3 regions of the Caulobacter sp. AVps16 genome follow, and region 1 is predicted to be linked to each of the others. Evidence: predicted binding sites of a transcription regulator. Region 1 holds the regulator's gene; each other region holds the start of a gene.
The links. Region 1 encodes LexA, which represses DNA repair genes until DNA is damaged. Its sites were predicted from a motif close to ATGTTCNCNANNTGTTCT; they were not measured.

Region 1 (10,240 bases):
CGAGGAGCAGCACTTCGGGGTCAAGCACAAGGAGAAGCTCAAGGAGCTTCGCGCCGATGTGCACATGCTGACCCTGACCGCTACCCCGATCCCGCGCACCTTGCAGATGGCGCTCAGCGGCATTCGCGAAATGTCGATCATCGCCACCCCGCCGGTCGATCGCCTGGCGGTGCGGACCTATATCAGCCCGTTCGATCCGGTGACCCTGCGCGAGGCCCTGCTGCGCGAGAAGTATCGCGGCGGCCAGGCCTATTACGTCGTGCCGCGCATCAAGGACCTGGAGGAGATCGAGAAGTTCCTCCGCACCCAGGTGCCGGAGGTGAAGTACATCGTCGGTCACGGACAGATGGCGGCCACCCAGCTGGAAGACGTGATGACGGCCTTCTATGAGGGCCAGTACGACGTGCTTCTCGCCACGACCATCGTGGAAAGCGGGCTGGACATCCCCTCGGCCAACACCCTGATCGTGCACCGTGCCGACATGTTCGGCCTGGCCCAGCTCTATCAGATCCGCGGCCGGGTCGGCCGGTCCAAGGCGCGGGCCTATGCCTATCTGACCACGCCGAACGAAAAGACCATCACCCTGTCGGCCGAGAAGCGCCTGCAGGTCCTGCAATCCCTCGACAGCCTGGGGGCCGGCTTCCAGCTGGCCAGCCACGATCTGGACCAGCGCGGCGGGGGCAACCTGCTCGGGGACGAGCAGAGCGGCCACATCAAGGAGATCGGGGTCGAGCTCTATCAGCAGATGCTGGAAGATGCCGTCGCCGAACTGCGCCAGCGCCAGGGTGCCGAAGCCCTGCTGGAGGATCGCGGCTGGTCACCCCAGATCAATACCGGCGCGGCCGTGATGATCCCGGACGAGTATGTGCCGGACCTCAATGTGCGCCTGTCGCTCTATCGCCGTCTGTCGGAAGCCGAGAAGTCGGCCGACCGCGAGGCCCTGGCGGCCGAGCTGATCGACCGCTTCGGCCCGTTGCCGCCCGAGACTGACAGCCTGCTCAAGGTTGTCGCCATCAAGGGCCTGTGCCGCGAAGCCAATGTCGCCAAGATCGATGTCGGGCCCAAGGGGGCTGTGGCCAGCTTCCGCAACGATACCTACGCCAACCCGCTGGGGTTGATGCAGTACGTCGCCAAGAACAGCCTGATCTGGAAGGTAAGGCCCGACCAGAAGGTGGTGATCAAGGGCGAATGGGACAGCCCGGCCCAGCGGCTGGATGCGGCGGAGAAGATCCTGGGGCACCTGGCGCGGATCGCGCGGGAGTAGGGCAGGGCGGCGACTTGCCCCCTACGGATCGCTTCGCGATCATCTTCCCCCGGAGGGGGAAGATCGGTAGCGCGGACCTCACCATCTTCCCCCTGCGGGGGAGGAGCGCCGAAGGCGCGGAGGGGGCCAGTGGTCCGGAAACCAAAAAAGGCCGCCCCGACATCGCCGGGACGGCCTCAAATCTCGCCAAGCCTGAAGACCTAGTGGTACCGGCGAATGAGCCCCACCAGTTTGCCCTGAACCTCGACCTGATCAGGTCCGAAGATGCGGGTCTCGTACTTGGGATTGGCCGCCTCCAGGGCGATTGAGCCGCCCTTCTTGCGCAGGCGCTTCAGCGTGGCTTCCTCGCCGACCAGGGCCACGACGATCTCCCCCGAGGTGGCCGTGTCGCCCTTCTTGATGATGACATAGTCGCCGTCGAGAATGCCGGCCTCGATCATCGAGTCGCCCTGCACCTCCAGAACATAGTGCTCCCCGCCGCCGAGCATGGATTCTGGCACTGGCAGTCGATCGCGTTCGTGCTGGATGGCGTCGATGGGCGTGCCAGCGGCGATCTTGCCCAGGATCGGCAATTCGCGGCTGTCATTGGCGGCAGCCGTCGTGGCCCCGGCGGGAGCTGCGGGAACGGAGCCGCCACCCTCCAGCACCTGGGGCTTGAAGGTGCCGCGCCCCTTGGGCGGGGCAGCCGTCGTGGCCTGCTGCGGAAGCTTGACCACTTCCAGCGCCCGGGCCCTGTGAGCCAGGCGGCGGATGAAGCCGCGCTCTTCCAGCGCGGTGATCAGGCGGTGGATGCCGGACTTCGAGGCGAGGTCCAGGGCCTCTTTCATCTCGTCGAAGGACGGTGAAACCCCGCTCTCCTTGATGCGTTCATGGATGAACATCAGCAGCTCGTGCTGCTTGCGCGTGAGCATCTCGACCTCGATGAAGACGCGGAACAAACCGCAAACCTTGCGAATGTTCTCTAGGCGTTCTTCCTTAATGTCAAGTTGACGACCTGGGTCGCGTCGAATGGCCCGTAAGGCGCATCATGGCCCGGGGCGGAATGGAATTTCCCTTTGTCGTCATGGGCTAGGGCCTGAAACATCATTCGCAGCCTGGAACCACGGGCTGGCAGGCTTCTCCCGGCGCGCCGCCAGAAACGGTGAGCCAAAGCGCTCCGAACACCGCAAGGATGCTTTGATTCCGACGCGGATCTCACCGGCCGAACCCTGATTCGACTCAGGCTGAGGGTGACCTGGCAGCCGCCGACAGGTTCTTGAAGGTCCGGCTCCAGCGCGGCCCCTTGGCCGGAGCCCAGGAAAACAGCACGCGCTCGGCCCGCCCCACCAGGTTCTCGGCCGGTACAAAGCCCATGCCCCTTTCGGGGGGCAGATGACCGTCCAGGGCGCTGTCCCAGGCGCAGCGTGCATATCCGCGCGGGGCCGGTCCGGGATCGAACCGGCTGTCGACCGAGTTGTCGCGATTATCGCCCATCATGAAGTAGCAGCCGGCCGGGACCTGATAGACGCCGGTATTGGCGGCCGGTGTCTGCGGTCCCTGGGTGTAGGTCAGATAGGCCCGCCCATTGGGCAGGCGCTCGGCCACTTCCTCGACGACCGTCGGCTGACCGTGATCGTCCTGGACGCGGAGGGCCTGGGCAAAGTGCTCGACAGGCGAACCATTGATCATCAGCACCCCGTTGCGGACCTGGATATGATCGCCGGGCAGGCCGACCAGCCGCTTGATGATGTCGGTGCGGCCGTCGCCAGGCCGCTTGAACACGACGATGTCGCCGCGCTCCGGCTGACGTTCAAACAGGCGTCCCTGTCCGATGGGCGGGCTGAAGGGCAGGGCGTGGCGGCTCCAGCCATAGGCGTATTTCGAGACCAGGATGCGGTCACCGATTTCCAGGGTCGGTTGCATCGATCCTGACGGGATCAAGAAAGGCTGGGCCAGGACGGTCCTGGGGATCATCAGGATCGCCAGGGCCACGGCGAAGAAGCGGGTCCAGTCGATGACCTCGGCCAAGAGTGGTGGCTTGGGGCTCGAATCGGCCTTGTCGTTCATCGCACGCTCCCGGAACTCAAGTGGGATAGGGGAAAGGCCGAGCTTGTCGAAATCGTGGCGCCCTCAGCCCTGAAAGGTGGTCGCCCGTTCCGGGTACTTGGGACTACAGGACTGGTAGATGGCCGCCAGCTTGACCATGTCCTTTTCGTAGTCGCCCGAGGCCATGATGGCTTCTCCCAGGCTCACGACCTTGCGGCGATAGTCCATCATGCCACAGACCATCGGCACGCCGGCCTTCAGGGCGATGTTGTAAAAGCCCGTCTTCCACTGGCGAGCCTTGCCGCGCGTGCCCTCCGGCGCGATGGTCAGCATGAATTCGTCGCGCCGCGAAAACTCCTCCGCCATGACTGAAACGGTATCGCGCGACTGCGAGCGGTCGATCGGCACGCCGCCGAGGTCGCGCATGATCCCCGCGAAGGGCCAGCGGAACAGGGACGCCTTGCCCATGAAGCTGAGATTGAGGTGCAGGGCGTCGGCTGCGCCGATGAAATAGACGAAGTCCCAGTTGCTCGTATGGGGGGCGGCGATGACCACGAACTTGCGTGACGCCGGGGCCTGGCCCTCTACGCTCCAGCCCTGAAGGCGGAAGTAGGTGGCCAAGGCCCATTTCACCAGTCGAGCTATTGGGCTCATCGGCGTCTCTTCTCCCTCGGCGCGTTCCTGTCGGGTGGGTGTCGCGGAACGTCTTGAGTCGTCAGGTTGGACGGTTGGGCGCAGGAACGCCAGATGTTCGGTGCTCAGCCGAGCAGGGTGCGCGTCGCTTCGGCCACATTGGCCTGCCGCATCAGGCTTTCGCCGACCAGCATGGCCGTGGCACCGGCGGCTTCCATGCGCACGACGTCTTCCGGGGTGAAGATGCCGCTTTCCGTGACCAGCAGGGCCTCGCGCGGGGCCCGGGCGGCCAGTCGCTCGGTGACGGCCAGATCGACCACGAAGCTTTTCAGGTCGCGATTATTGATCCCGACCAGGGTTGCACCCAGCCGGCCGGCCCGCTCCATCTCGGCCTCGTCGTGCACCTCGACCAGGGCATCCATGCCCAGGCGGGCGGCCTCGCTCATCAGATCGGCGGCCAGGGCGTCGTCGATCATCGCCAGGATCACCAGTATGGCGTCTGCGCCCAGGGCGCGGCTCTCGGTCACCTGCCAGGGGTCGACCAGGAAGTCCTTGCGGATACAGGGCAGGCTGGCGGCGGCACGGGCGTCGATCAGATAGGCATCCGCGCCCTGGAAGCTGGGGCCGTCGGTCAGGACAGAGAGGCAGGCCGCGCCGCCGGCCTCATAGGCACGGGCCAGGGCCGGCGGATCAAAATCAGCGCGGATCAGCCCCTTGGAGGGCGAGGCCTTCTTGATCTCGGCGATCAGGGCCAGCTTGCCCGGCGCATGGGCGTGGCCCAGAGCCGCCTTGAACCCGCGCGGCGACGAGGCATTGCGCGCAGCGTTGTCGAGGGCATTCAGCGTGCGGCGGCGCTTGCGATCCAGCACTTCGTCGCGCTTGTAGGCGGCGATTTTCGCCAGGATGTCGGTCATGCGTTGGCCAGTTCGGTATTGGTCGCTGCGACCAGTCCGGCAAGGGCCGCCTTGGCCGCGCCGTTATCAATGGCGGTTGCGGCCATCGCGATGCCTTCGGCCAGGGTCTCGACCTTGTCGGCGACCAGGAAGGCCGCAGCGGCATTCAGCAAGACGATGTCCCGATAGGCGCTCTTCTCGCCGTCGAGCAGGCGGGTCAGGGCAGCGGCATTATACTCGGGTTCGCCGCCGGTCAGGTCGGACAGGGCGGCGCGCGGCAGGCCGACCGCTTCCGGCGTGATCGTGAAGAAGCGCACGACGCCGTCGCGCCATTCGGCCACCTCGGTTTCGCCGGTGGTGGTCAGCTCGTCCATGCCCTGGCCGTGCACCGACCAAGCGCGCTCGGCCCCCAGGGCCCCGAGGGCCCGGGCGATGGGCTCGACGAAGCGGGGCGCCGAGACACCCATGACCTGGCGCCGGGCCCCGGCGGGGTTGGTCAGTGGACCCAGCAGGTTGAAGATTGTCCGGAAGCCCAATTGCTGGCGGATCGGGGCGACGTGCTTCATCGCGCCATGGTGGGCCTGGGCGAACAGGAAGCAGATCCCGGCCTCATCGAGCGCCTTGCGCTGTTGTGCGCGGCTGGCGTCGATATTGACCCCGAGGGCGGCCAGGACATCGGCCGTACCGGACTTTGAGGTCACGGCCCGGTTGCCGTGCTTGGCCACCTTCAGGCCGCCGCCTGCGGCCACAAAACCGACGGCGGTCGAGATGTTCAGGGTGTGCAGGCCGTCGCCGCCGGTCCCGCAGACGTCGATGACCTCATAAGGATGGTCCAGCCTGACGGCGGCGCGCCGCATGGCGCGGGCGCAGGCGGCGATCTCGCCCACCGTCTCGCCCCGCAGGCGCATGGCGGTGACCGCCGCGCCGATCTGGGCCGGTGTGGGCTCGCCGCGCAGGCAGGCGCTGAAGAAGATTTCCGCGTCATCTTCAGACAGGGTCTGACCGTCGGCCAGCTTGGCCAGCAGCGGCTTGAAGGCGTCGGACATGCTCGGCCTAGGCCCCGACCGCGAGGTCGCGCTTGACCCCGGCCAGGTCGAGGAAATTGGCCAGCATCTGGTGACCGCCCTCGGTCGCGATGGATTCGGGGTGGAACTGGACGCCGTGGACGGGGCGGGTGCGATGCTGCACGCCCATGATCTCGCCGTCAGCGGTCCAGGCGGTGACCTCCAGCTCGGCCGGCAGGTCTTCGCGGCGCACGGCCAGGCTGTGATAGCGGGTGGCGGTGAACGGGTTGGGCAGGCCCTTGAACAGGCCCTTGTCGGCGTGATGGATCGGGCTGGTCTTGCCGTGCATGACGTCCTTGGCGCGGATCACTTCGCCGCCATAGGCCTGACCGATGGCCTGGTGGCCCAGGCAGACGCCCAGGATCGGCATGTCCTCGGGAGCGCCCCGCAGCAGGGGCAGGCAGATCCCGGCCTGGTCGGGGGCCTTGGGGCCCGGCGATAGCAGGATCGCCGCCGGGCGCAGGGCCAGGGCCTGCTGCACGGTCAGGTCGTCGTTGCGATGGACCAGCGTCTCGGCCCCAAGCTCGTTCAGATAGTGGACGAGGTTGTAGGTGAAGCTGTCGTAGTTATCGATGACCAGGATCATGGGCTAGCTTCTAGAACGGCTGGGCCGGGAGCGGGAGGGGGTTTGCGGCATTTGGGCGCGAGAAAGCCTTAAGCCCGTTACAGATCCGGTCGGGTCGGGCAAGCTGCCGCCATGGTCTCGTCTGATTCCGCCCTCGATCCGGTCGCCATCGCCTATGCCCGCGCCCTGCTGCGGCCGCGGGAGCGTCGCCAGAGGATGGGGCCCGTCCTGGCAGCGGCGGCCTTTGCAGCGTTTTGCGCGCTGAGCTTCGCCACGGTGATGGTGCTGGCCCCGCCGGCCGTGACGCAGCACCTGCCGGCTGACCGCCTGGGGTACTGATACTGGGCGCGTGACAGGCGCCGAAACCGGAATCCACTTTCGGCTGTCACGCTTGCCGTCAGGCGAAACGCCAGGCCTCTTCCGCCGCCCGCTTTAGGGCGCGGGACTTGTGCAGGGTCTCGTCATATTCGGCATCGGGATCGCTGTCGGCGACCACGCCGCCGCCGGCCTGGACATACATCATGCCGTCCTTGACCAGGGCTGTGCGCAGCACGATGCAGGTATCGACCGAGCCGTCAGCGCCGACATAGCCGACTGCGCCAGCGTAGCCGAGGCCGCGCTTTTCGATTTCCAGCTCGTCGATGATCTCCATGGCCCGGACCTTGGGCGCGCCCGAAAGCGTGCCGGCGGGCAGGGCGGCCATCAGCACGTCGACCGGATCCACGCCCTCGGGCGCGACGCCTTCGACATTGGAAACGATGTGCATGACGTGGCTGTAGCGCTCGACCTTGAAGCTCTCGGTGACCTTGACGCGCGGGCCCTGGTGCGGCTTTGCGGGTTCGTTCTTGCCCGGCTCCTTCAGCATCGAGACGCGGCCGACGTCGTTGCGGCCGAGATCCAGCAGCATCAGGTGCTCGGCCCGCTCCTTGGGATCGGCCAGCAGCTCGGCCTCGAGGGCCAGGTCCTCTTCCGGCGTCGCGCCGCGCGGGCGGGTGCCGGCGATCGGGCGGATGGTGATCTTGCCGTCGCGCAGCCGCACGAGGATCTCGGGACTGGACCCCACGAGGTGGCAGCCATCGAGGTTGAGGAAATAGAGGAACGGCGACGGATTGGTCCGGCGCAGGGAGCGGTAGAGGGCGAACGGATCCAGGTCGAACGGGGCCCTGAAGCGGTGGCTGGGCACCACCTGGAAGATGTCGCCGGCTCGGATGTAGTCCTTGGCCTTCTCGACCACGACGGCATAGTCCTCGCGACTGACCGGGGTGGTGAACTCGATCGGTGCATGGCCCTTGCGCGGCGCTTCATGCGCCAGGGGACGGCGCAGGTCGGCCATCACCGTTTCGATGCGGGCCCGGGCGGCGTGGTGGGCCTCCTCGGCCGAGACCCCGGCCACCGGGCGCACCGTGGTCACCAGGATGATTTCCTGGGCGATAGCATCAAACACCGCCACGATCGACGGCCGGGTCATGATCCCGTCGGGCAGGCCCGTGGTGTCCTCGTTGATGTCGGGCAGGCGTTCGGCCAGCCGCACCATGTCATAGCCCAGAGCGCCGAAGACGCCGGCCGCCATCGGCGGCAGGCCGGCCGGCAGCTCGATGCGCGAGCGGGCGATCAGATCGCGAAGGCTGTCCAAAGCCCCGCCGGCCTGGACGGTGAACTCACCCCGGCCGATGGCCTCGCCCTCGGCCACTTCGGCGACATCGCCGCGGCAGCGCCAGACAAAGTCCGGCTTCATCGCCACGATGGAATAGCGGCCGCGCCAGGCACCGCCTTCGACACTTTCGAACAGGAAGGCGTAGGGCTTGCCCTGTCCGATCTTCAGATAGGCCGAGACCGGCGTCTCGAGATCGTCGATCAGCCGGGTCCAGACGACCTGGGGCTGTCCGGCCTCATAGGTCCTGGCGAAGGCGTCGAAGGCCGGCTCCAGGCTCATTTCTGGGCCTTGCCGGACTTGGCGGCTTCGGCCTTGGCCAGGGCGTCGGTGTCAACGCCGATGGCCTGACGGGCCAGGGTCAGGTTGGTCTTGGTCTTCAGGCTGGCCTGGGCCCCAAGACGCGCGGCCTCGCCGAGATCGCGCATCAGACCGCTGTCGACCTGGGGCCGAATGGTCTGGCTGATGCGGGCCATGTCGGCGATCTTGCCCGAGCGAACGGCCTCCAGCTTGGCGACGACGAAGGCCATCTGGCCGGCCCGCGAGCTGAACACCTCGCCCGGCTTGGCAGCGAAGGTGGCCAGCAGCAGGTCACGGCCGAGGCCCTGATGCTGCTGGGCGTTTTCGCGGCTGATGCCCGGAACGCGCTGAACGCGAGATCCCGCTGCGGCGGCGACGGCCTCAAGGCTCTCGCCCTTCTTGACACGCGCGGCCAGGGACTCGGCCTTGGCCTGCAGGCGATTGGTCATCTCGTTCTGCAGCCAGACCTGGGCCAGCTGCGGCCGGATGTCAGCCAGGGCCGGCAGAGCGGCCGGGATGACCTTCTCGACCTTGACGGCATAGTACTCACCCTTGCCGATCTCGACGAGTTCGCTTTCGCCGCCGGAGCTCAGGTCAAAGGCGGTCTTGAGGATGTCCGGCGTCAGGCCGGGAATGGGCTGGCCGGTCTGGTCGGTACCCTGGGCGGTGATCGGGGCCGAGGTCATGACCATGGCTCCGGCCTTGGACGCGGCGGCGATCAGGTCGGAACCGGCGTCGTGGGCGTCCTGATAGGTCTGGGTTTGCTCATAGGCCTTGGCCTGGGCACCCTGGACGCGGAGTTCGGCTTCGATCTGTGAGCGCACGCTCTCCAGGCTGGGGACGGCGCCGGGGGTCACCTTGGTCACCTTGACCACCGAGATGCCGAGGCTGCCCGTGATCGGTGCGCTGACCTGGCCTGCGGCCAGGCTGAAGGCGGCGTCGGCGACCTTGCGGTCGGGCAGGGCGGACTTGGGCTTGTCGTTGAGGATCACCGGCTTCTGGCCAAAGGCGCTGGCGACGACGGCCGGCTGGTCACCCTTGGCCAGGCGCTGGGCGATCACGCCGGCGGCCTTGGCGTCCGGGGCGACGATCTGGACCAGCGAGCGGGTTTCCGGGGTCGCCAGGGTTTCCTTACGGAAGTCGAAGGTCTTTTGCACATCGGCCGGATTGATGGTCACCGAAGGCTCGAGGGCCTGGGCGCTGACGCGCATGATCGACAGGACCCGGGACTCCGGGCGGGTCAGGCGTTCCGCGTTCTGCTTCATGAAGGCCGTTAGTTGGGCGTCGGTCGGATTGCCCGGGCGCTCCACCGTAGCCGGATTGATCGCAAAGGCAGCCAGGTCGCGGCTCTCCAGACCATAGGCAGCCTGCAGGGCGGCATAGATGCGCGGGGCATGCAGGCCATTGGCCACGCCGGTGAAGACATGGGTCTGGGCAATCTCGTCGCTGATCGAGGCCTGGTAGCTGTCCGGCGTCATGCCGTTCTCGCGCAGCAGGGCCTCGTACATCTTGGGATCGAACTTGCCGGTGATCGGATCGAACGGCCGCTGGTTGGGATGCAGATTGCTCATCTGCTCACGCACGACATTGCCGACCAGCTTGTCGGAAGGCTGGATCCCGAACTTGCGGATCACTTCCGACATCGATTCCTGCAGGGCGATTTCCTGCAGGATCTGCCGGTCAATGCCGCGCTCGACGGCCTGGTCGGCCGTCAGGGTCTCGCCGGACTGGCGCTCGGTCCCCTTGCGATAGTTCTCGTAGCGGGTCTTGAAGTCTGCGGCCGAAACCGAGCGCGAACCGGCGGCGACGACGCCGGACAGGCGCGGTCCCTTGAACACGTCGCTG
Region 2 (10,240 bases), 880 kb from region 1:
TGCTGATCCAGTCGCTGTCGCGGATCGGAACGCCCGGAGCCGCGCTCGCCTGGGGACTGGCGGCCTATGCCGGGGCGGCCCTGCTGGTCATGGCCGGCCTGCTGGTCCTCGGTCTGGCACTGGGCTGGACACGGGAGGAGCGCGCCGGGGCGGCCCTGGCCGGCGGCCTTGGCAACAGCGCCTTTCTCGGCCTGCCCGTCGCCGTCGCCATCCTCGGTCCTGAAGCCGCCCGCCTGGCCGCCGGCGTCGTGGCCGTCGACTTCGTGGTCATCGCCGCGACAGGCATCGCCCTGCTGGGCTGGGCCGCTGGCCGCTCGATCCCGGGATCCGCATGGCGCGCCCTGTCCAATCCGATCGTCGTCGCATCGCTGATCGGAGTGGGCCTGGCCATCACGGGCCTCACCCTACCCGCCGTTCTGGATCGCGCCCTGGCCGCAGCGGCAGTGTCGGGCAGCCCGGTGGCCCTGGTCGCCCTGGGCGCGGCCCTGGCCCTGCCCTCAGCCGAGCCGAAGCTGGCTCCGCAGTCGGGGCCGGTACTCGCCGCCGCCCTCGCCAAGCTGCTGGCCCTGCCAGTACTGACCTGGCTGGCCGTGGGCCTGACCGACGCTCCAGCCGCCTTCCGGCTGGGAGCTACCCTGCTGGCCGCGACACCGACGGCGGTCAATGTCTTCATCCAGACCCGGGCCCTGAACGTCTTTGCCCGGGGCGCGGCGCGGACCGTCGCCGTGACCACAGCCCTGGCGGTCGTGAGTCTGTCCATCGTGGCGATGTTGCTGACACAAGGTGTCAGCTAGTTCCCCCTTCGTTCTGGATTCAGGCGCCACATCGCGGCTAGTCTGGGGCACCAAGGAGGACACCAACCATGATCCGCTACGTTACCATAGGCGCCAACGACCTGGACCGCGCCCAGACCTTCTACGACGCCATTGCCGCTGTACTGGGCCAGCGGCGCCTGTGGCGGCAGGGCGACTGGATAGGCTATGGGCCGGAAGGCGGCGATGCCAAGGTGTTCATCTGCAAACCCCATGACGGTGAGGCGGCGCGCGCCGGCAACGGCATCATGGTTGGACTGCAGGCCGAGAACACCGCCCAGATCGACGCCTTTCATGCGGCGGCCCTGGCCAATGGCGGCACCTGTGAAGGACCGCCCGGCCCCCGGCCCGCTTATGGCGATGGCTACTACGGGGCCTATGTCCGGGACCCGGACGGCAACAAGCTCTCTGCCTTCCTGAGCAGCTGATCGCAAGGAAAAGCCCGCCGCCTCCTGCGAGACGGCGGGCTTTCGCTTTCAAGGGCTCAAGAGGCCTTAGCCGGCGAGGACGGCCTTGATGGCATCCAGGCCGTCCTGGGCCTTGGTGGCGTCAGGCGCACCGCCCTGAGCGAAATCGGCCTTGCCGCCGGCCCCTTGCCCGCCCATGGCCAGAACAGCGGCCTTGGCAAGTTCGGCGGCGCTGAACCGGCCGACCAGATCAGCGGTGACGGCCACGGTCACGGCAGCCTTGCCGTCGCTGGTCCCGACGAGGGCCACGATTCCGCCGCCCATCAGCTGCTTCTTGAACTCCTCGGCCACCCCGCGCAGCTCCTTGCCGCCGACGCCGTCCAGAATCTTGGCGATCAGGGCCGTGCCGCCCACGTCTTCCGGACCGGAGGCCGCGCCACCGCCGCCGCCCAGGGCCAACTGCTTGCGGGCCTCGGCCAGCTGCTTTTCCAGCGACTTGCGCTCGGCGATCAGGGCCTCGACGCGGGCGCCGACCTCCAGGACCGGGGTCTTGAACTGGTCGGCCAGGGCCTTGGCGACGCCGGCCTGGTCCAGCAGGAAGCGGCGGGCCGCCTCGCCGGTCAGGGCTTCGATGCGGCGGATGCCGGCCGCGACACCCTGCTCGGACACGATCTTGAACAAAGCGATGTCGCCGGTCCGGGCCACGTGAGTGCCACCGCACAGCTCGACCGAATAGGCCTTGCCGGCTTCGGTCAGAGACTTGCCGAGGGTCAGAACCCGGACGCTATCGCCGTACTTTTCGCCGAACAGCGCCACGGCGCCGGCCTCGATGGCCTCCTGCGGGGCCATTTCCTGAGTTTCGGCCGGCACGTTCTGACGGATGACTTCGTTGACCTCGGTCTCGATGCGCTCGATCTCGTCCGGCGACAGCGGACCGCCATGACTGAAGTCGAAGCGCATGCGCTCGCCATCGACCATCTGGCCCTTCTGGGCAACGTGAGGACCCAGCACATGGTGCAGGGCGGCATGCACGAGGTGGGCGGCTGAGTGGTTAGAGCGCGTGGTGGTACGGCGGGCAGCGTCCACGGACGCCACGACGCTGTCGCCGACCTTCAGGTCGCCGGCCAGTTCAACGCGGTGCACATAGAGCTCGCCGGCCTGCTTCTGGGTGTCGAGCACCCGGCTCTCTCGGCCATTGGCCTCGATCACGCCGGTATCGCCGGCCTGGCCGCCGCTCTCGGCATAGAAGCTGGTGCGGTCCAGCAGGACCTCGACGGTCTGGCCAGCCGCTGCGGCCTGCGCCTCGGCACCGTCGACCAGAAGGGCCTTCACCACGCCTGTGGTCTCGGTGTTGTCGTAGCCGACGAAGTCGGTCGGACCCGTGCGTTCCTTGATTCCGAACCAGGCGGCAGCAGCACCGGTTTGGCCCGAACCGGCCCAGTTGGCGCGCGCCATGGTGCGCTGGCGCTCCATGGCCACATCGAAGCCGTCGGTGTCGACCGTAATGCCCCTGGCGCGCACGGCATCCTGGGTCAGGTCCAGTGGGAAGCCATAGGTGTCATAGAGCTTGAAGGCCACCTCGCCATCCAGCACGCCGCCGGACGTCAGGTTGGCCGTGGCGTCATCCAGCAGACCCATGCCGCGGCCGAGGGTAACGCGGAACCGCTCCTCTTCCTGGCGCAGGGTTTCGACGATCGAGGCCTCGGCGCGGCGCAGTTCCGGATAGGCTTGACCCATCTCGGCGACCAGGGTCGGGGCCAGACGGTGCATCAGGGGCTCATTGGCGCCCAGCAGATAGGCATGGCGCATGGCGCGGCGCATGATCCGGCGCAGGACGTAACCGCGGCCTTCATTGGACGGTGTGACGCCATCGGCCAGCAGGAACGAGGATGAACGCAGGTGGTCTGCGATCACCCGGTGCGACGGGGCCTGTGCCCCTTCTGCCTTGACGCCGGTCAGGTCGACACTGGCGGCGATCAGGGCCTTGAACAGGTCGATGTCATAGTTGTCGTGCACGCCCTGCAGGACGGCGGCGACCCGCTCCAGGCCCATGCCGGTATCGATCGACGGCTTGGGCAGGGACAGGCGCTCACCGCCGGCCAGCTGCTCGAACTGCATGAAGACCAGGTTCCAGATCTCGATGAACCGGTCGCCGTCCTCATCCGGGCTGCCGGGCGGGCCACCAGGGATGTGCGGGCCATGGTCAAAGAAGATCTCGGAGCAAGGACCGCATGGACCCGTGTCGCCCATCGACCAGAAATTGTCGTTGGTCGCGATGCGGATGATGCGGTCATCCGTCAGTCCGGCGATCTTCTTCCAGAGATCCGCAGCCTCTTCATCGGTGTGATAGACCGTGACCAGCAGCTTGTCCTTGGGCAGGGCGAAGTCGCGGGTCAGCAGGGTCCAGGCATGGCTGATCGCCTGTTCCTTGAAATAGTCACCGAACGAGAAATTGCCGAGCATCTCGAAGAAGGTGTGATGCCGGGCGGTGTAGCCGACATTGTCGAGGTCATTGTGCTTGCCGCCGGCGCGGACGCACTTTTGCGAGCTGACCGCCCGCGGATAGGCCGGCGTCTCGGCCCCGGTGAAGGCGTTCTTGAACGGCACCATGCCCGCATTGACGAACAGCAGGGTCGGATCGTTCTGCGGCACCAGCGGTGCCGATGGCGTGATCGCGTGGTCGGCCTTGCCGAAATAGTCGAGGAAGGTTCCGCGGATCTCGTTCAGGCTGGGCATGGGCGTCTCTAGGATCTCGATAGAGTCCGGCTGTCCGGAGGTTGGGGCTGCATAGCGCGGTTTTCTGTGGAGTGGAAACCGAGTCGGCGGCGCGAGCCGAGTGTCACCGCTTCAACGGCCAGATTGGCTGACCCATGGACCCCTTTGCGCAGGTGACGCGCAGCCCGCAAACGAAATCGGACGCCTGGTTTGGGGTCCAGGCGTCCGGGGATCGCGGCCTTCGCGGCGGGGGTGCTGCGGGCGTCTGAGTGGCGGGTTTCGCCCGAAGCGAGCGAAGGTCGCGAAACCTTTGGAGCCGTCCGGCCCTATTCGTCGCCGTCCTCGGGACCGCCAACCAACAGCTCTTCCTCAATCTTCTGGGACGACTTGCGCACAGCCGCCTCGATCTCGTTGGCGAGATCCTTGTTGGCCTTCAGGAACTCGCGGACATTGTCGCGGCCCTGACCGATGCGCTGGCTGTTGTAGGAGAACCAGGAGCCGGCCTTGTCGATCACCCCGGCCTTGACGCCCAGGTCAATGATCTCGCCAAGCTTGGAGATGCCCTCGCCATACATGATGTCGAACTCGACCTCACGGAACGGCGGGGCCACCTTGTTCTTCACGACCTTGACCCGGACATTGTTGCCGATGATCTCGTCGCGGTTCTTGACCGAGCCGGTGCGGCGAATGTCCAGGCGCACCGAGGCGTAGAACTTCAGGGCGTTGCCGCCCGTGGTGGTCTCGGGGCTGCCATACATCACACCGATCTTGTGGCGGATCTGGTTGATGAAAATGACGATGGTATTGGTCTTGTTGATCGAGCCGGTCAGCTTGCGGAGCGCCTGGCTCATCAGGCGGGCCTGAAGGCCGGGCAGGCTGTCGCCCATCTCGCCTTCGATTTCCGCCTTGGGCGTCAGGGCCGCCACGGAGTCGACGACCACGATGTCGACGGCCCCCGACCGCACCAGGGTGTCAGTGATCTCCAGGGCCTGCTCGCCATTGTCGGGCTGAGAGACCAGCAGGTTGTCCAGATTGACGCCCAGCTTGAAAGCATAGCCCGGATCCAGGGCGTGTTCGGCGTCCACGAAGGCAGCCGTGCCGCCGGCCTTCTGCACCTCGGCCACCGCGTGCAGGGCCAGGGTGGTCTTGCCCGAGCTTTCCGGACCGTAGATCTCGATCACCCGCCCCTTGGGCAGGCCGCCGATGCCGAGGGCGATATCGAGGCCGAGCGAGCCGGTGGAGACAGACTCCATCTCGACCTTGCCCTTCTCGCCCAGCTTCATCACCGAGCCCTTGCCAAAGGCCCGATCAATCTGGGCAAGCGCCGCCTCGAGCGCGCGCTGCTTGTCGCCGTCTTCCTTACCCACGAGTTTCAAAGCCGCCTGGTTCATTGGAGATGCGCCCTTATTCCATGATTCCGCCCGGCCGAGCCGGGCTTCGCGTTTCGCGCGCCCATTGATCGGTGGAACACTCAAAGTCGTACCGCCTTTGTTCCGTGTTCGCAAGATGTTCTTTTCATCATGAGCCCACTTTCCTCTACCCGGATCCGGTATTTGCGGCTCTTTGTCGCAGGTCTATTTCCGGATCGGGAAACACGTCCTTAAGGCCCGCGTGCGACGTTTGCGGTCGTAAGGGGAGCCGAACCTTGTCGATAGATCCACGTCGCCTACTGGGGCTGGCCTTTGCCAGCGCCGACCTGCTGGTCGAGATTCGCGACGGCACGATCGACATGGCCCTGGGGGCCGCCCAGCGCATTGTTGGGCTGAATGAGGCCGCCCTGACCGGAAAGGTCTGGCGCGACCTGTTTTGCCCGTCCGATCAGGCCCTGATGGATGCGATCATCGCCTGCGCCGATGACGGCGCACGCCGGGGTCCGGTGATCGTCCGCCTGGCGGGGCCGACAGAACGTCATGTCAGCGTCGTCATGCGCGCCTTGCCCGAAAACGGCGGCCGCCTGTCCTGCGCCCTCACCACCAGTCAGGCCCCCAGCCCCGCCGTCGGCGCCGATGGCCTGCATCCAAGGGAGTCCTTCGAGGACATCGCCAAGGGCTTGTTCGAAGCTGCGCGCGTGACCGGGATCGAGCTGGAACTGGCCATGATCGAGTTCGCCGGGCTAGGCGAGCGCCGTGCGGCCCTGCCGCAATCGGAAGCCGAGGTGCTGGACGCCCATGTCGCCGGCGCGGTTCGCGCGGAATCCCACGGCGGTGCCGCGGCCACGCGACTGTCGGACGACCGCTACGCCGTGGTGCGGGCCAAGGACGAGAATACCGACAATCTGACGCGCCGGCTCAGCCACATGCTCGAACTGGACGCCAGCGCCCACGTGGTGTCGCTGGAGCCCGGAAACGCCTCGGCGCGTTCCATGCGAGCCCTGCGCTACGCCCTCGACGATTTCCTGAGCGAGGGCCTGAAAGACACGCCGCCGATGAGCCTGGCTGAAGCGATGAACCGCTCGGTCAAGCGCACCCTGGCTCGTGCGGGCGCCCTGGGCGTTGCCGTCAGCCAGCGCCGCTTCAATCTCGCCTATCAGCCGGTCGTCAATCTGGCGACGGGCGAGGCCCACCACCATGAGGTGCTGGTCCGTTTCGAGGAGGGCGCAAGTCCTTTCGCCCTGATCCGGATGGCCGAAGAGTTCGACCTGATCGAGGAACTGGACCACGCCATTGTCGAACAGGCCACCCGCCGCCTGGCCCAGGACCGGTCGGGCGACCTGAAACTGGCCGTCAATGTCTCCGGCCGAACGATCGTCACCGAGGGCTTCGTCGACCACGTCTCGCGTTTGCTGGCCAAGTTCGACCAGGCCAAAGGCCGCCTGATCTTCGAGATCACCGAGAGCGCCGCCATCGACGACCTGCCGCGGGCCAATCGCCATATCCAGTCCCTGCGCGGCATGGGATCGCTGGTCTGTCTTGACGATTTCGGATCGGGTGCCGCCTCCTTTGCCTATCTGCAGGAACTCAGCCTGGACATCGTCAAGATCGACGGACGCTATGTTCGGGAACTGGCCGCCAACGGGCGCGAGGGGGCCATGGTGCGGCGCCTGGTGGAAATGTGCCGCGATCTGAAGATCCGCACGGTCGCCGAAATGATCGAGTCGGCCGAGGTCGAGGATGTCGTGCGCGACGCCGGCGTCGATTTCGGTCAGGGCTGGCTTTACGGCAAGCCGGCAGACATGCCCAAGCCGGCCCTGAAGCCGCCCTCGGCCGTCAAAACCATTGCCCGCCGGGCCGGGGCTTCGGAGAGCTGGGGTTAGAACCCCTTCTGACCCTGATGACTTCATCAGGGTCAGAAGAAAAGGTCTATAAATCAAAATCTTAGAGCGTTTTCGATCCGATAGCCGTTTCACACCCATCGGAAAACGATCCAGGCCCCAGCTGTCCTGTCGCCGCTATTTGCCGGCCTTCTTGGCGGCGATGTAGTTGTCGATCACGCTTTCCAGGACGGTCAGGGGCGTCATGCCCGACAGCAGGCCCGCGTCGTGGAACTCCCGGATGTCGAACTTCTTGCCCAGGGCCTTGCGGGCCTTGTCGCGGGCACGCAGCCAGACGATCTTGCCGATCATGTAGCTGCAGGCCTGACCCGGCCAGACGCAGTAGCGCTCGATCTCGGTGATCGCGCCGCTTTCCTCGTCGCCCATGGTTTCGGCCATGTACTTGATCGCCTGCTCGCGGCTCCACTTCTTGTGGTGCATGCCGCTGTCGACCACCAGACGAACGGCGCGGAACAGGGCGTCATGCAGCATGCCGATCTGGCCACGGGGATCGGTCTTGTAGATGCCCATCTCGACGGCCAGCTCTTCCGAATAGAGCGCCCAGCCCTCAGCATAGCCCGAGAAGCCGATCACCTTGCGGATCAGCGGCAAACCCTTGGCCTCGTTGGAGAGCGTGAGCTGTAGATGGTGGCCGGGTACGCCTTCGTGCACAGTCAGGGTCGTCAGGGTGTACTTGGCCTGTTCCTTGGTGTCGCGAAGGTTGATCCAGTAGATCCCCGGACGCTTGCCGTCGAGCGAGGGCGAATTGTAGTAGCCGCCCGGCGCGCCGGCCTCGATGGCCTTGGGTACCCGGCGGATTTCCAGCGGGGCCTTGGGCAGCTGCCCGAAATAGGCCGGCAGTTGCTTCTCAATCCACTTTGCCTTGACGTTGAGGTCAGCGATCAGCTGTTCCTTGGCCGCGTCGGTGTTCTCGTAGATGTCCTTGCCCAGCTCGGCCATGCGCTGGCCGACCGTACCCTTGGTCATGCCGATGGATTTGAAGAGCTTGTCGGCCTGGGCCTCGATCGACTTGACCGTGTCCAGACCCAGCTGGTGGATCTCGTCAGGCGTCAGATTGGCGGTCGTATAGTTCTTCAGCGAGGTGGCGTAGTAGTCGCCGCCGTCCTTCAGGCGCCAAACGCCAGCGTCATGGGTGGCCTTGGGCCGCACGCTTTCAAGCAGGACGATCTGGCGCTTCAGGGCAGGCAGGACCGAATTGAGGTAGACCTTGGTCGCCTCGCCGGCCCAGTCACCCTCGATCTTCTTTTCGGCAGTACGGCGCACGATCGACTTGATCAGCGGAGCCTCGGCCGTCGGCGTGTCGGCAAAGGCCTTCATCTGGATCAGGGTCTTGTCGATCACAAAGTCGGGGGGGATCACGCCGTCGGCGTAGTCGCGCTTGGCGATGATGGTTTCCTGGTCCATCAGGCGGGCAAAGCCCTCCATCCGCTGCAGGTAGGCATCCGCGTCGGCCCGGGTTTCGATTGCGTGCTGGGTGTCGAGGAAGTCAGGCATCGACTGGTAGCTGCCTGTCAGCTGGCTCAGCACATAGGGCGCACCAGAGCCGCCACCGGCATAGGTGAACTTGCTACCCTCGTCCTGCACCGCCAGGGTGAACTCAACGGTGTCGTAATTGACAGCGTCCATGCCCGACATTGACTTGCGGTCGATGGCGCGCAGGGCCTTCAACTGCTCGCGGGTCTGGACCGCGCCTGCGGCGAGAGCCTCAAAGGATCGATCGCTGAGCAGGCCCTTGGTCCAGGCCAGGTCGCCCTTGTCCAGACCCAGCCCCGTGGCCAGTTCTGGGGCTTGCCGCAGCAACTTGGCCATGGCGTCGTCGAACAGGGCATTCATCTTGGCCACTTCGCCGTTGGCGGGTGCGGCGGCCTGGGCGAAGGCGAGCGACGGAGCCGAGGCGGCGAGGCCGGCGGCCGCAGTGGAGAACAGCATCTGACGGCGAGTTTGCAAGGCGAGACCCCTAAAGAACGTTTTGTTGGGCGAATGCGTAGGCCCAGAGCCGGATGACCGTAAATTAATTTCTCTTAATCCGGAGCAGGGCGTGGCTGCTAAGGTCGAAGGGGTCAGTCGCCCCGGTCGAGGGTCACGTAGAGCTCACTCTCGATCACCCACTGGCCGGTGACCTTCTTCCAGACTGCCAGATAGGTCCCGGACTGTTCGGGCACGCCCTTCCAGGATCCGACCCAGCGGCCGCGCTCGGCGGCCCGCAATCCGGCACTGTCGAGTTCGACCGTCTCGCTGGTTCGGACATAGGCGATGAAGGCCAGGTCGCGGAACTGGGCCTCAAAGGCGGCGATCACCTCGCCCGCCCCCATCAGCAGGGAGCCGTCGCCCGCGATCAGCCTGACTTGGGGATCGAAGAACGGCGAGAGCCGCGCTGCCGTCTTGGCGGCGATCAGTTTGTTGGTCAGCTTGCGGCGGGCGGCGATGGCATTTTCAGGCGTGGTCATGGGCCAGGTCTCGCAAAGCGGTTGCGGCGGTGTAGCCTGCCGGATCACCGCGCCGCAAACAGAGTCGCCATGACCCTCCTCCCCCCCGTGATCGTCACCGAACGCCTGACCCTGAAAGCCTCCGAGCTCAGTGACTTCGACGACAGCGTCGCCATGTGGTCCGATCCCCAGGTCACCCGCTTTGTCGGCGGCCGGCCTTCGACGCCGGAGGAGAGCTGGGCCCGCCTGCTGCGCTCGCGCGGCCTGTGGCCCCTGCTTGGCTTCGGCTACTGGGCAGTGCGCGAAACTGCGACGGGGCGCTATGTCGGCGAGGTCGGTTTTGCCGACTTTCATCGCGAAATCACGCCCAGCTTCTTTGGCCAGCCGGAAATGGGCTGGGTTCTGGCGTCCTGGTCACATGGCCAGGGCTACGGAACAGAAGCCGTGACGGCAGGCCTCGCCTGGATCGACCAGACCCTGGCCCCGCCGCGGGTGCCCTGCATCATCGATCCGGGCAACGCCCCTTCATTGGCGCTGGCCCGCAAGACCGGCTTCAAGCTGGTGACGGAGACGGCCTACAAGGACGCTCCGATCCTGTTGCTGGAACGC
Region 3 (10,240 bases), 990 kb from region 1:
AACAACGTAAGACGTATTCTCGATGCGGCCCTGACCCTGTTCGGACGTCACAGCTTCAAGCGCACCAGCATGGCCGACATCGCCCGCGAGGCCGGCGTGGCGCGGGCGACCCTCTATCTGCGTTTCGCCGACAAGCGGGCCGTGTTCGAAGCCCTGGCGGCTTCGGTGATCGACGACGCCCTGGCCGGGGCCGAGGCCGCCTGGCGCGACGACTTCACCTTAGCCGAAAACCTGGAAGCGACCATCCTGGCCAAGGATCTGCGCTTCTTCCGGCTGATGCGGACAACGCCGCACGGGGCCGAACTGTTCGACCTCGATGCCGACCTGGCCAGGGCCGCCGCAACCCGGCTCGATGCCGGGTTCAGTGCCATCCTGATCCAGCGCGCCGAAGCGGCGGCGAAAGAAGGAGCCCGGATCGACGCCTTCGGCGGACCGGGGGCCTTTGCCAGCTTCCTCTCCGTCACCGCCGCCGGCGTGAAGTATGAAACCCGCACCGAGGCGGACTATCTGGCGGCCATCCGGCTTCTGGTCCGAGTTACGGCCCTGGCGGCCGGCAAACCTTCCCCCATGGGAGACACCCCGTGATCATCGTTGAAGGCTGGGTCCGGATGGCCGTGGCCGCCCCTCAGCCGTCATCCCGCTTGCCGCCGCGCGCCACGATCCTCAGCGCCCCGTCTGGCAGAGGCTTCTGCAGCGCCGAAGCCTCGGGCCAGGGCGCGTTCAGCCAGGTCTCGCGTTCGGCCTCGGTGGTCAGGATCACCGGCATGGCCTTGGGGTGAATGGCACCGACCTCGGCATTGGGCTCCGTGGTCAGGAAGCCAAACAGATCGGCGGTGACCTCGCCTTCCTTGAGCTTGCGGACGCTCGTCCACGCGGTCCAGATCCCGGCAAACACCGCCAGGGGACGATCCTCCGCCAGGGCGAACCAGATGTCGCCGCCCTCGGCCTTGTTGAACTCGCTGAAACTGGTGAAGGGCACCAGGCAGCGATGGTCCGTGCCCAGCCAGCGCCGCCAGTGCGGGCTCTTGGCGTTGCGGATATTGGTCACGCCCGGATCGGTCTTCTTGCCCTCGAGGGCAAACTGCGGCGAGGGCATGCCCCAGCGGGCCTGGACCAGCTCGCGCTCGCCGTCGGCGGACTGGCGCACGATGGGGGCCGCATAGTCCGGAAAGATGCCCGGCAGCTCCGCCTGATTGACCTTCTGCAACAGGACCCGGGTCAGGGCGACGATCTCGGTCTGGGTGCGCCGCATGGCGTAGAGGTTGCACATCGATCCAGGGACCTTTCGCCAGGTGAAAACCGCAGGCAAAGCCGCTCCAGGCCCGTGGGCCTGATCCTGCCCCCAACAAAAGCGCCCGCACGGCCTTGCGCAAGCCTCAGCTTTGGGCCCAGCGGCGAGGATCAGGACCCACAAAGATGGTGCCAGAAATCACCGCCCCAGGGCGATCTCGCGCTCGATCCCGATGGCGGTCAGAAAATCGGCGTCATGGCTGACCACCAGCAAGGCCCCGTCAAAGCTCATCAGGGCCGCCTCAACCGCCTCGATCGAGGCGATGTCCAGGTGGTTGGTCGGCTCGTCCAGGATCAGCAGCTGCGGTGGCACCTCGGCGGACAGGACGCAGGCCAGGGCCGCACGCAGGCGTTCGCCGCCACTGAGGGTTCCGACCCGCTGGTGGGCCGCAGCATTGCGAAACAGGAACCGGGCCAGGGCGGCATGGGCCTCATTGGCCGAGGCGCGCGAATTCAGTCGCCGGAAGTTCTCGAGGATCGTCTGACCGTCATCCAGAACGGCGGCCCGCTGATCCAGCACGGCCATCGGGACGCTGCAGCGGATAGTACCGCGCGCAGGCTCCAGATCACCGGCCGCCAGCCGGATCAGGGTGGTCTTGCCGGTACCATTGCTGCCCGGGATCGCCACACGCTCCGGTCCGACGATCTGGAAGGACAGGCCGGATATCAGTGGAGGGCCGCCCGGCCAGCCAAAGGCAACCGCCTCGAACGCCAGCACCGCCTTTCCCGGTGACAGCTGGGTGGATGGCAGGTCGAAGGACAGGGTCCTGTGGCGTTCGACCCGGGCCACAGCCTCTGATCTCGCCTCGGCGGCCTCGGCGGCCAGGCGCTGGGCCAGGCGACCCTCGCGCGCACCCGACAGCTCCGCCCGCTCGGCCATGGCCCCGAGGACAATTTTCGGCGCGCCGCCCTTGGCGGCGGATCGTTTGCCGGCGGCGTCGCGTCGCGCCTTGCGTTCGCGGGCGGCCTGGGCGTCCCGGGCCACGCGTTGAGCCTCCTGATCCGCGCGGTCAAGGTCGCGCGAGGCTGCAGCGGCCTCCTCGTCCCGCCGTTCGACATAGAGGTCGTATCCACCGCCATAGGTGCGCGCGCCCAGGGACGACAGCTCGACGATCCGGTCGAGCCCGCGCAGCAGGGCCCGGTCGTGGCTGACCACCACCACCCCGCCCTTCCAGCGATCAATGACCCTGATCACACCCTCGCGGGCGGCGGCATCGAGATTGTTGGTCGGTTCATCCAGAAGCAGAACGTCTGGCCGGGCCAGCAGAAGCCGGGCCAGGGCCGCCCGCGTGGCCTGGCCGCCCGACAGGGACAGGGCCGGACGCTCCGGGTCCAGATCCGGCAGCCCGGCTTCGGCCAGGGCCTGGGCGATGCGGCCCGGCAGGTCCCAGTCGGCATCCGACAGGTCGGCGTCATCCGCCTGACCGGCTTCAATCCGGGCCAGCCGGTCCCAGTCCGGACCCGCGCCCAGCAGGTCCACGAGCCGATCGTCGCACGAGCGCGCCGGGCTCTGGTCGAGCCGGGCCAGGCTGCCGGTGCGGGTTACGGTGCCGGCCGCCGGGACGCGGTCCCCTGCCATGATGTCCAGCAGGGTCGACTTGCCGACGCCATTGCGGCCGACGAGGCCGATGCGCTCGACACCGACGGCGAGATCAAGGTTTTCGAAAAGAGGGCGGCCGTCAGGCGTGACGGCGGCGACGGAATCCAGCGTGATGAAGGCAGACATGACGATCCAGGGTCAGGGAAACGGGACGGACGAAGCGGTCTTCCGTTGCTCTGATCATGGGAGTCTCCTTCAGGGGATCTGGCCGGGCTCTTTAAGGCGACCGGCGGCCTTGGGCAAGCCGAAGCCGCCCGGGTCGCTGGCGACCCTAGTTAGGCGCGATGGTATTGAACACGTAGATCAGAGACCCGACGCCGCCGATGAACACCATGAAATCGACAAAGACTGAGCGGGGCTTGCCAGTCTGAAGGTTCCCGCTGGCGTCGCGGATCGCCTGCTTGCCCTTTTCCTGTTTGTCAGCCTTGGCGGGCTTGGCAGCCTTGCTCATGTCGCGCTCCGTTTGAGCGCATTGAACCGTACACTGTTGAAGATCACGCTTTCAAAGGCGGTTAAGGCCCGGAAACCACGCCCCTCATGGCGCCAGCCTGCTGACACCTTCTGGCAGCAGGCTGTCACAGGACGACCTCCGGGCGTTTGTTCCCACCTTGTTCTTGTGTTAACTGCCGGCTCCGAGCCCTACATATAGCCGCTGCGCGGCACCCTCATGCCAGCCCCTGCGTTCCGGAACACATGGCCGAACAACTGAACTTCATCCGCGTCCGCGGTGCCCGCGAACACAATCTGAAGAATGTCAGCGTCGATATTCCGCGGGGCGAACTGGTGGTGCTGACCGGCCTGTCGGGTTCGGGCAAGAGCTCGCTCGCCTTCGACACCATCTATGCCGAGGGCCAGCGGCGCTATGTCGAGAGCCTGTCGGCCTATGCCCGCCAGTTCCTGGAACTGATGAGCAAGCCCGATGTCGACCTGATCGAGGGCCTGTCACCCGCCATTTCGATCGAGCAGAAAACGACCTCGCGCAATCCGCGTTCGACGGTCGGTACGGTCACCGAGATCCACGACTATATGCGCCTGCTCTGGGCCCGGGTCGGCACGCCCTATTCGCCGGCCACTGGCCTGCCGATCGAGAGCCAGACCATCAGCCAGATGGTCGACAAGATCACCGCCCTTCCCGAAGGCACGCGTCTCTATCTGCTGGCCCCGGTGGTCCGCGACCGCAAGGGCGAGTACCGCAAGGAAATCGCCGAGTGGCAGAAGGCCGGCTTCCAGCGGCTGAAGATCGACGGCCAGTACTATCCGATCGAGGACGCCCCTGCCCTCGACAAGAAGTTCAAGCACGACATCGACGTGGTCGTGGACCGCATCGTCACCAAGCCGGACATGGAGCAGCGCCTCGCCGACTCCATCGAACAGGCCCTGCGTCTGGCCGACGGTCTGGCCGTGGCCGAATGGGCGACGATCGACGAGGGCGAAAAAGAGCCCAAGCGGCTGCTGTTCTCGGAACGCTTCGCCTGCCCGGTCAGCGGCTTCACCATCGCCGAGATCGAGCCGCGGCTGTTCTCGTTCAACAATCCGGCGGGGGCCTGCCCGGCCTGCGACGGCCTGGGCGCCAAGCTGGCCTTCGACGCCGACATGGTGATCCCCGACAAGGACAAGAGCCTGCACAAGGGGGCCGTCGCGCCCTGGGCCAAGGGGCCTTCGCCGCTCTACACCCAGACCCTGCAGGCCCTGGCCCGCCACTATGGCTTCTCGATGGACGAAGCCTGGCACAAGCTGCCCGCCAGCGCCCGCGACGTGGTCCTGTTCGGCTCCAAGGGTCAGAAGATCAAGTTCGTCTATGACGACAACGCCCGCAAATACGAGGTCGACAAGCCCTTCGAGGGCGTCCTGCCAAACCTCGAACGCCGCTGGCGCGAGACCGACAGCAGCTGGGTCCGCGAAGAGCTGGGCCGCTACCAGTCCGACACGCCCTGCGAGGTCTGCCACGGCAAGCGCCTGAAGCCCGAAGCCCTGGCGGTGAAGATCGCCGGCATGGATATCGCCCAGGTCTCCCAGCTGGCCATCCGTCCGGCCAAGGACTGGTTTGCCGGCCTGGAGTCCCAGTTCAGCGACAAGCAGATGGAGATCGCCCGGCGGATCCTGAAGGAGATCAATGATCGCCTGCGGTTCCTGGTCGATGTCGGCCTGGACTATCTGAACCTGTCGCGCGGCTCGGGCACGCTGTCGGGCGGCGAGAGCCAGCGCATCCGTCTGGCCAGCCAGATCGGCTCGGGCCTCACGGGGGTCCTCTATGTGCTGGACGAGCCGTCGATCGGCCTGCACCAGCGCGACAATACCCGCCTTCTGCAGTCGCTGCAGGGCCTGCGCGACCTGGGCAATTCGGTGCTGGTCGTCGAGCATGACGAAGAGGCCATCCTCACCGCCGACTATGTCATCGACATGGGTCCGGCCGCAGGCGTGCATGGCGGCGAGATCGTGGCCCAGGGCAAGCCGGCCGACATCATGGCCAATCCCGCCAGCGTCACCGGCCAGTACCTGACCGGGACGCGCGAGATCGAGGTCCCGGAAGACCGCCGGCCGATCAGCAAGAAAAAGATGCTGCGGGTCGTCGGCGCCACCGGCAACAATCTCAAGGGCGTGACCGGCGAGATCCCGGTCGGCACCTTTACCTGCATCACCGGCGTGTCCGGCGGCGGCAAGTCGACCTTCACGATCGAGACCCTCTACAAGGCCGCCGCCCGGCGCCTGAACAATGCCAGCGACGCCCCGGCCCCGCACGAGCGCATCGAGGGCCTGGAGAACTTCGACAAGGTCATCGACATCGACCAGAGCCCGATCGGCCGCACCCCGCGTTCGAACCCGGCCACCTATACCGGGGCCTTCGGGCCGATCCGCGACTGGTTCGCCCAACTGCCGGAGAGCAAGGCGCGGGGCTATGGCCCCGGCCGCTTCAGCTTCAACGTCAAGGGCGGCCGCTGCGAGGCCTGCCAGGGCGACGGCCTGATCAAGATCGAGATGCACTTCCTGCCCGACGTCTACGTCACCTGCGATATCTGCAAGGGCAAACGCTACAACCGCGAGACCCTCGACATCCTGTTCAAGGGCAAGACCATCGCCGACGTGCTGGACATGACGGTCGAAGAGGCCGCCGACTTCTTCAAGGCCGTGCCGCCGATCCGCGACAAAATGGAGACGCTGAAGCGGGTGGGCCTGACCTACATAAAGGTCGGCCAGCAGGCCACGACCCTGTCAGGCGGCGAGGCCCAGCGGGTCAAGCTGTCCAAGGAGCTCTCCAAGCGCGCCACCGGCCGCACGCTTTACATCCTCGACGAGCCGACCACCGGCCTGCACTTCGAGGACACCAAGAAGCTGCTGGAAGTGCTCCACGAGCTGGTCGACCAGGGCAATACCGTGGTCGTCATCGAGCACAATCTCGACGTGGTGAAGACCGCTGACTGGCTGCTGGACTTCGGCCCCGAAGGCGGCGACGGCGGCGGCGAGATCGTCGCCGTGGGCTCGCCCCAGGACGTGGCCAGGGTCGAGGCCTCCTGGACCGGACGCTATCTGAAGGACGTGCTGGACCGCCACGAAGAGCGTCGCAAGGCGCGGGTGGCGGCGCTGAAGACGAGCAAGAAGAGCGCCTGATCCTGATGATCGCTTCTCTGGAGCGATCATCAGAAGCCCTGCCCTCCCCGGCTGTCGCCGGGGGGAGCGGGGTGGCTAGACGTTCGTCGCCACCGGCTCCACGCCCCCCGCCTTGAGGATCCGGTAGATTTCCGGAGCCGGCGAGAAGACGATCAGCGAGGTCAGCACCGAGATCACGCCAGCAAACAGGGCCCGGGTGATGCCGATCGGGGTAAAGAAGGTCTCCAGCGAGCTCATGTCCGGCTCGAACAGACCGCCAAGACCGGTAATGCCCCCCGAGGCGATCACCCCGATGGCGGCGACGATGGTCATGACCAGCAGATAGACGATCACGGCCATCACGACCGCCAGGAGATAGGCCCCGAGCAGGGCTCCGACATGGCCCTTGGTCATCGCCCAGGACGCCCGGATGGCGATCCGGCCGGTATCAAAGGTCAGGGTCGAGGCGAAGGACAGCCGGACGGCGACAAAGATCATCAGGAGGGCCACGCCGACAAAGCTGACCAGGCCCGTCAGTCCGGCAATGGGACCGCCGCCGGCGGCCACCCCGACCCCGATCAGGACCGCCGAGATCAGGATGCCCAGGATATAGACCGCCAGGAAGATCAGGTTGACCAGGATCAGCGTACCGGCCTGGCGCAGTTCGTCCGCGCCGAACCGCAGAAAGGCCGAGCGGCTGTCATCAGGGCGCAGCACGATGCGATTCACCGCCGCCAGGGTCACCGCATAGAGCGCCAGGCTGTAGAGCACGGAGAAAACCATCAGCGGGGCCAGGCCGCCCATGATCCGCAGCATCTCCTCCGGCGCGGCCGAGTTGTCAGCGCTGAGCGCCATGAACTCGTTCAGCTGCGGACCGGCCAGCTGGATCGTCAGGGTGCTGGTCATCAGGGACAGCACGGTCATCAGCACGGCCCACACCGCCACGACGCGCGGGTGCTCCCTCACGAGCCGGAAGCCGACAAAGGCGGCGTCGGAGGCGGAGAACTTGGACATGGTACCCTCGGCAGAACGGGATGGTTCGCGCCTAGGCGTAACAAGGTTCGCGGCGCTTCAACAGGGCCCGGGCACCGAATTCGACCCTGAAGCGAATGCGGCTTGCCCCGCATGGCGCGGCAACTCTAACATCTGTTTGAAAGGCGGCCGTCAGCGTCGCTCACCCGGGAGGTCTCTGTGAAGCTCTATGGCGAAGCCAACCCCGCGCCCAATCCCCGCAGGGTGCGGATCTTCCTGGCCGAGAAGGGCATCGACCTGCCGGAGATCCGGATCGGCATGCGCCAGGGCGGCCACAAGTCACCCGAGCACAAGGCCCGCAACAGCCTGGGACAGGTTCCGACCCTCGAACTCGATGACGGCACCATGATCAGCGAGAGCGTCGCGATCTGCCGCTATCTCGAAGCCCTGCATCCGCAGCCGCCGCTGTTTGGAACCACCGCCCTGGAGCAGGCCCAGATCGACATGTGGGTGCGGCGAATCGAATTCCAGCTGCTGATCCCGGTCGGCATGTTCTGGCGTCACGCCCATCCGCTCACGGCCGCCCTGCTGACGCAGAACAAGGACTTCGGCGAGTCCAACCGCGAAACCGTGGCCCGGGCCATGAAGTGGCTGGATCGCGAACTGGCCGACGGCCGTGCCTTCATCGCCGGAGAGTCCTATTCCATCGCCGACATCGTGGCCCAGACCACGCTCGACTTCGCCAGCTTCATCGGCCTGGAGGTGCCGGAGGGCACACCGCATCTGAGCGCGTGGCGCGAGCGCGTGGGATCGCGACCCAGCGCTGCTGCGTGAAATTTTCCGCACTTCCCGGCGAAAGCCAGGGAGAGCGGAGTATGGGTGAAGCCTAGGCCTTGGCTGCCATCAGCTGGCGAAGGGCCGCGGCCGGCGCAGAGGTGACGAGGACGGCCTGAAGGGTCAGGAACACCGGGGCCAGCAGCAGATTGGCCAGCAGGGCCAGGATCAGGCGCGGATGGCTGGCTGCCGCGCCGCCGGCGATCGGGTCTTCCAGCCCGCCGGCGATCAGGGCCCCGACCAGGCTGGAGACCGTGGCCCCCAGGATCGACATCAGCACGCAGAGCACGATGACCACGGCAATGGTGGCCAGCAGCCGCCAGAACTGGCCATGGGTGACCAGCCAGGCGGCGCGCGGATCGATATGGCCGCTCAGAAAGGCATGCGGGGCCAGCAGGGACAGTCGTACCGCCACCCAGGTGGACAGGCCGATCACCGTCAGTCCGCCGAGAAAGGTGAACCAGCCGCCGATCGGCGTTTCCGCCAGCAGCGCCGTCCCGAGGGCCAGGACCCCGCCCGGAATGATGGTCACCATCAGGGCCGCAGCCCAGGTGATCACTGACACGCCCAGCAGGCGCAGCTCCTCGCGACCCAGGCGGAGATAGGCAAAGCGCCGATCCTCGGGATGCAGCACCGATCGCATGATCGCCGCCGACAGGATCGCGCCGAGCACCAGGGCCAGCAGGATCAGCAGGACCATGACGCCGCCGAGGCGCGAAACGAAGTCGAGGATCTCGCGCGGGTCGGCCGATGACGGCCGCAGGGCCAGGTTCATGCGATCCTGCTCGCTGAGGACGATCTTGGCCAGCAGGCCCAGCAAGGGCAGCATGACCAGCGAGAATCCGGCCCAGGCCAGCACCACAACCGGATGCCGACGCATGGTTCGCACACCCTCCAGGGCAGCATTGATCGGCGAAAGGGCGGTCATCTAGACTTCCTGCAGGGGGGCCGCGGGCTGGCGCTGGCGGTACACATGGACGAGCGCGCTGGTCCAGACCGGCGCCAGATAGACATAGCCGAAGATCGCGCAGAAGGCGGCAAGCCCGCCGTCAAGGCCCGGTCCGGTCCAGCGTCCGAGCAGGTTGAGCACCGCCATCAGGCCGGCGATCGGTGCCGCCAGCACCAGGCCGGCGACAAAAACCTGCAGGCTGGCACCGCGCGTCAGGGGAAAGGCGCTCAGCACCCGCACGCCCGACTGATCCACCGAGGCCGCCGCCGCCAGGGACAGGCGCAGGCCCAGCCAGATCAGCAGGCCAAGGCCCACCAGTGGTGCCGCCCCGGCCACCAGGGTTCCCGGTCCCGATCCGGCCAGGGCGTCCTGCCAGGCCTGGGATGAGGTGGCATCGAAACCCGGCGCATTGGCCCGCGCCACGCCCAGGGCTATGGCCCCGACCACAAGCAGGAGGACGGTCGCCACCACGAACAGGAAGACCCCGACCAGGGCCTGAACGCCGAGCAAGCGCCACTCGTCCTGTCCCCAGCGCAGGCCGGCCAGTCCCGAAGCCCGGCCAAAGGCGTTGCGGTAGAGTGCGCCACAGGCCAGGGCCACGGCGGCGATCTCGCCCAGCAGGGCGACAAGGCCAAGGCCCGGCGGCAACTGGCGACTCACGACGCTGAGCACAACGGCGACCAGCAAGGCCCCCCAGCAGGCGCGGACCGACGGCCCGAGCCCTGCGACCCCCGCCCGAACGGTCGCCCCGATCGCGACCGATCCATCCGTCATGGCACGCCCTTTCGAACCGCTCCGCCCGAGTCGCGCGGAGCCGTCTGTTTACGACGCGTCGCGCCAGGTTGCGACGCGTGCCGGCGATCAGGATGCGATTTTGCGATCTAAGTGGCGCCGGCGCCGCGTCAGGTCCCCGGCTGGCGGGTCAGGTCCCGATAGGCTGCGGCCCAGGGCGCGCAGACGATGGCGAACAGTCCCGGCCCGATCACCGACCAGACCAGGCCGATCACGGC

Region 2: recA (recombinase RecA) is a predicted target of LexA. The motif match lies at 5,430-5,447, and genes of this name have one in related genera.
Region 3: uvrA (excinuclease ABC subunit UvrA) is a predicted target of LexA. The motif match lies at 3,488-3,505, and genes of this name have one in related genera.

The regions. Positions count from the first base shown of each region.
Region 1 covers NZ_CM178739.1:1,569,401-1,579,640, forward strand. The annotation lists gene mfd (transcription-repair coupling factor) at 1-1,264, shown strand, start outside; gene lexA (transcriptional repressor LexA) at 1,465-2,175, opposite strand; gene lepB (signal peptidase I) at 2,483-3,310, opposite strand; gene ACW17U_RS07665 (lysophospholipid acyltransferase family protein) at 3,374-3,943, opposite strand; gene trpC (indole-3-glycerol phosphate synthase TrpC) at 4,048-4,836, opposite strand; gene trpD (anthranilate phosphoribosyltransferase) at 4,833-5,861, opposite strand; gene ACW17U_RS07680 (anthranilate synthase component II) at 5,869-6,465, opposite strand; gene ACW17U_RS07685 (hypothetical protein) at 6,577-6,783, shown strand; gene trpE (anthranilate synthase component I) at 6,842-8,377, opposite strand; gene ACW17U_RS07695 (peptidylprolyl isomerase) at 8,374-10,240, opposite strand, start outside.
Region 2 covers NZ_CM178739.1:2,451,120-2,461,359, forward strand. The annotation lists gene ACW17U_RS11785 (AEC family transporter) at 1-794, shown strand, start outside; gene ACW17U_RS11790 (VOC family protein) at 863-1,240, shown strand; gene alaS (alanine--tRNA ligase) at 1,307-3,955, opposite strand; gene recA (recombinase RecA) at 4,261-5,325, opposite strand; gene ACW17U_RS11805 (sensor domain-containing phosphodiesterase) at 5,580-7,187, shown strand; gene ACW17U_RS11810 (DUF885 domain-containing protein) at 7,323-9,134, opposite strand; gene ACW17U_RS11815 (nuclear transport factor 2 family protein) at 9,266-9,652, opposite strand; gene ACW17U_RS11820 (GNAT family N-acetyltransferase) at 9,722-10,240, shown strand, end outside.
Region 3 covers NZ_CM178739.1:2,562,544-2,572,783, forward strand. The annotation lists gene ACW17U_RS12295 (TetR/AcrR family transcriptional regulator) at 1-585, shown strand, start outside; gene ACW17U_RS12300 (SOS response-associated peptidase) at 626-1,270, opposite strand; gene ACW17U_RS12305 (ABC-F family ATP-binding cassette domain-containing protein) at 1,430-3,016, opposite strand; gene ACW17U_RS12310 (hypothetical protein) at 3,162-3,341, opposite strand; gene uvrA (excinuclease ABC subunit UvrA) at 3,584-6,496, shown strand; gene ACW17U_RS12320 (hypothetical protein) at 6,572-7,489, opposite strand; gene ACW17U_RS12325 (glutathione S-transferase family protein) at 7,667-8,281, shown strand; gene ACW17U_RS12330 (hypothetical protein) at 8,334-9,209, opposite strand; gene ACW17U_RS12335 (hypothetical protein) at 9,210-10,004, opposite strand; gene ACW17U_RS12340 (hypothetical protein) at 10,133-10,240, opposite strand, start outside.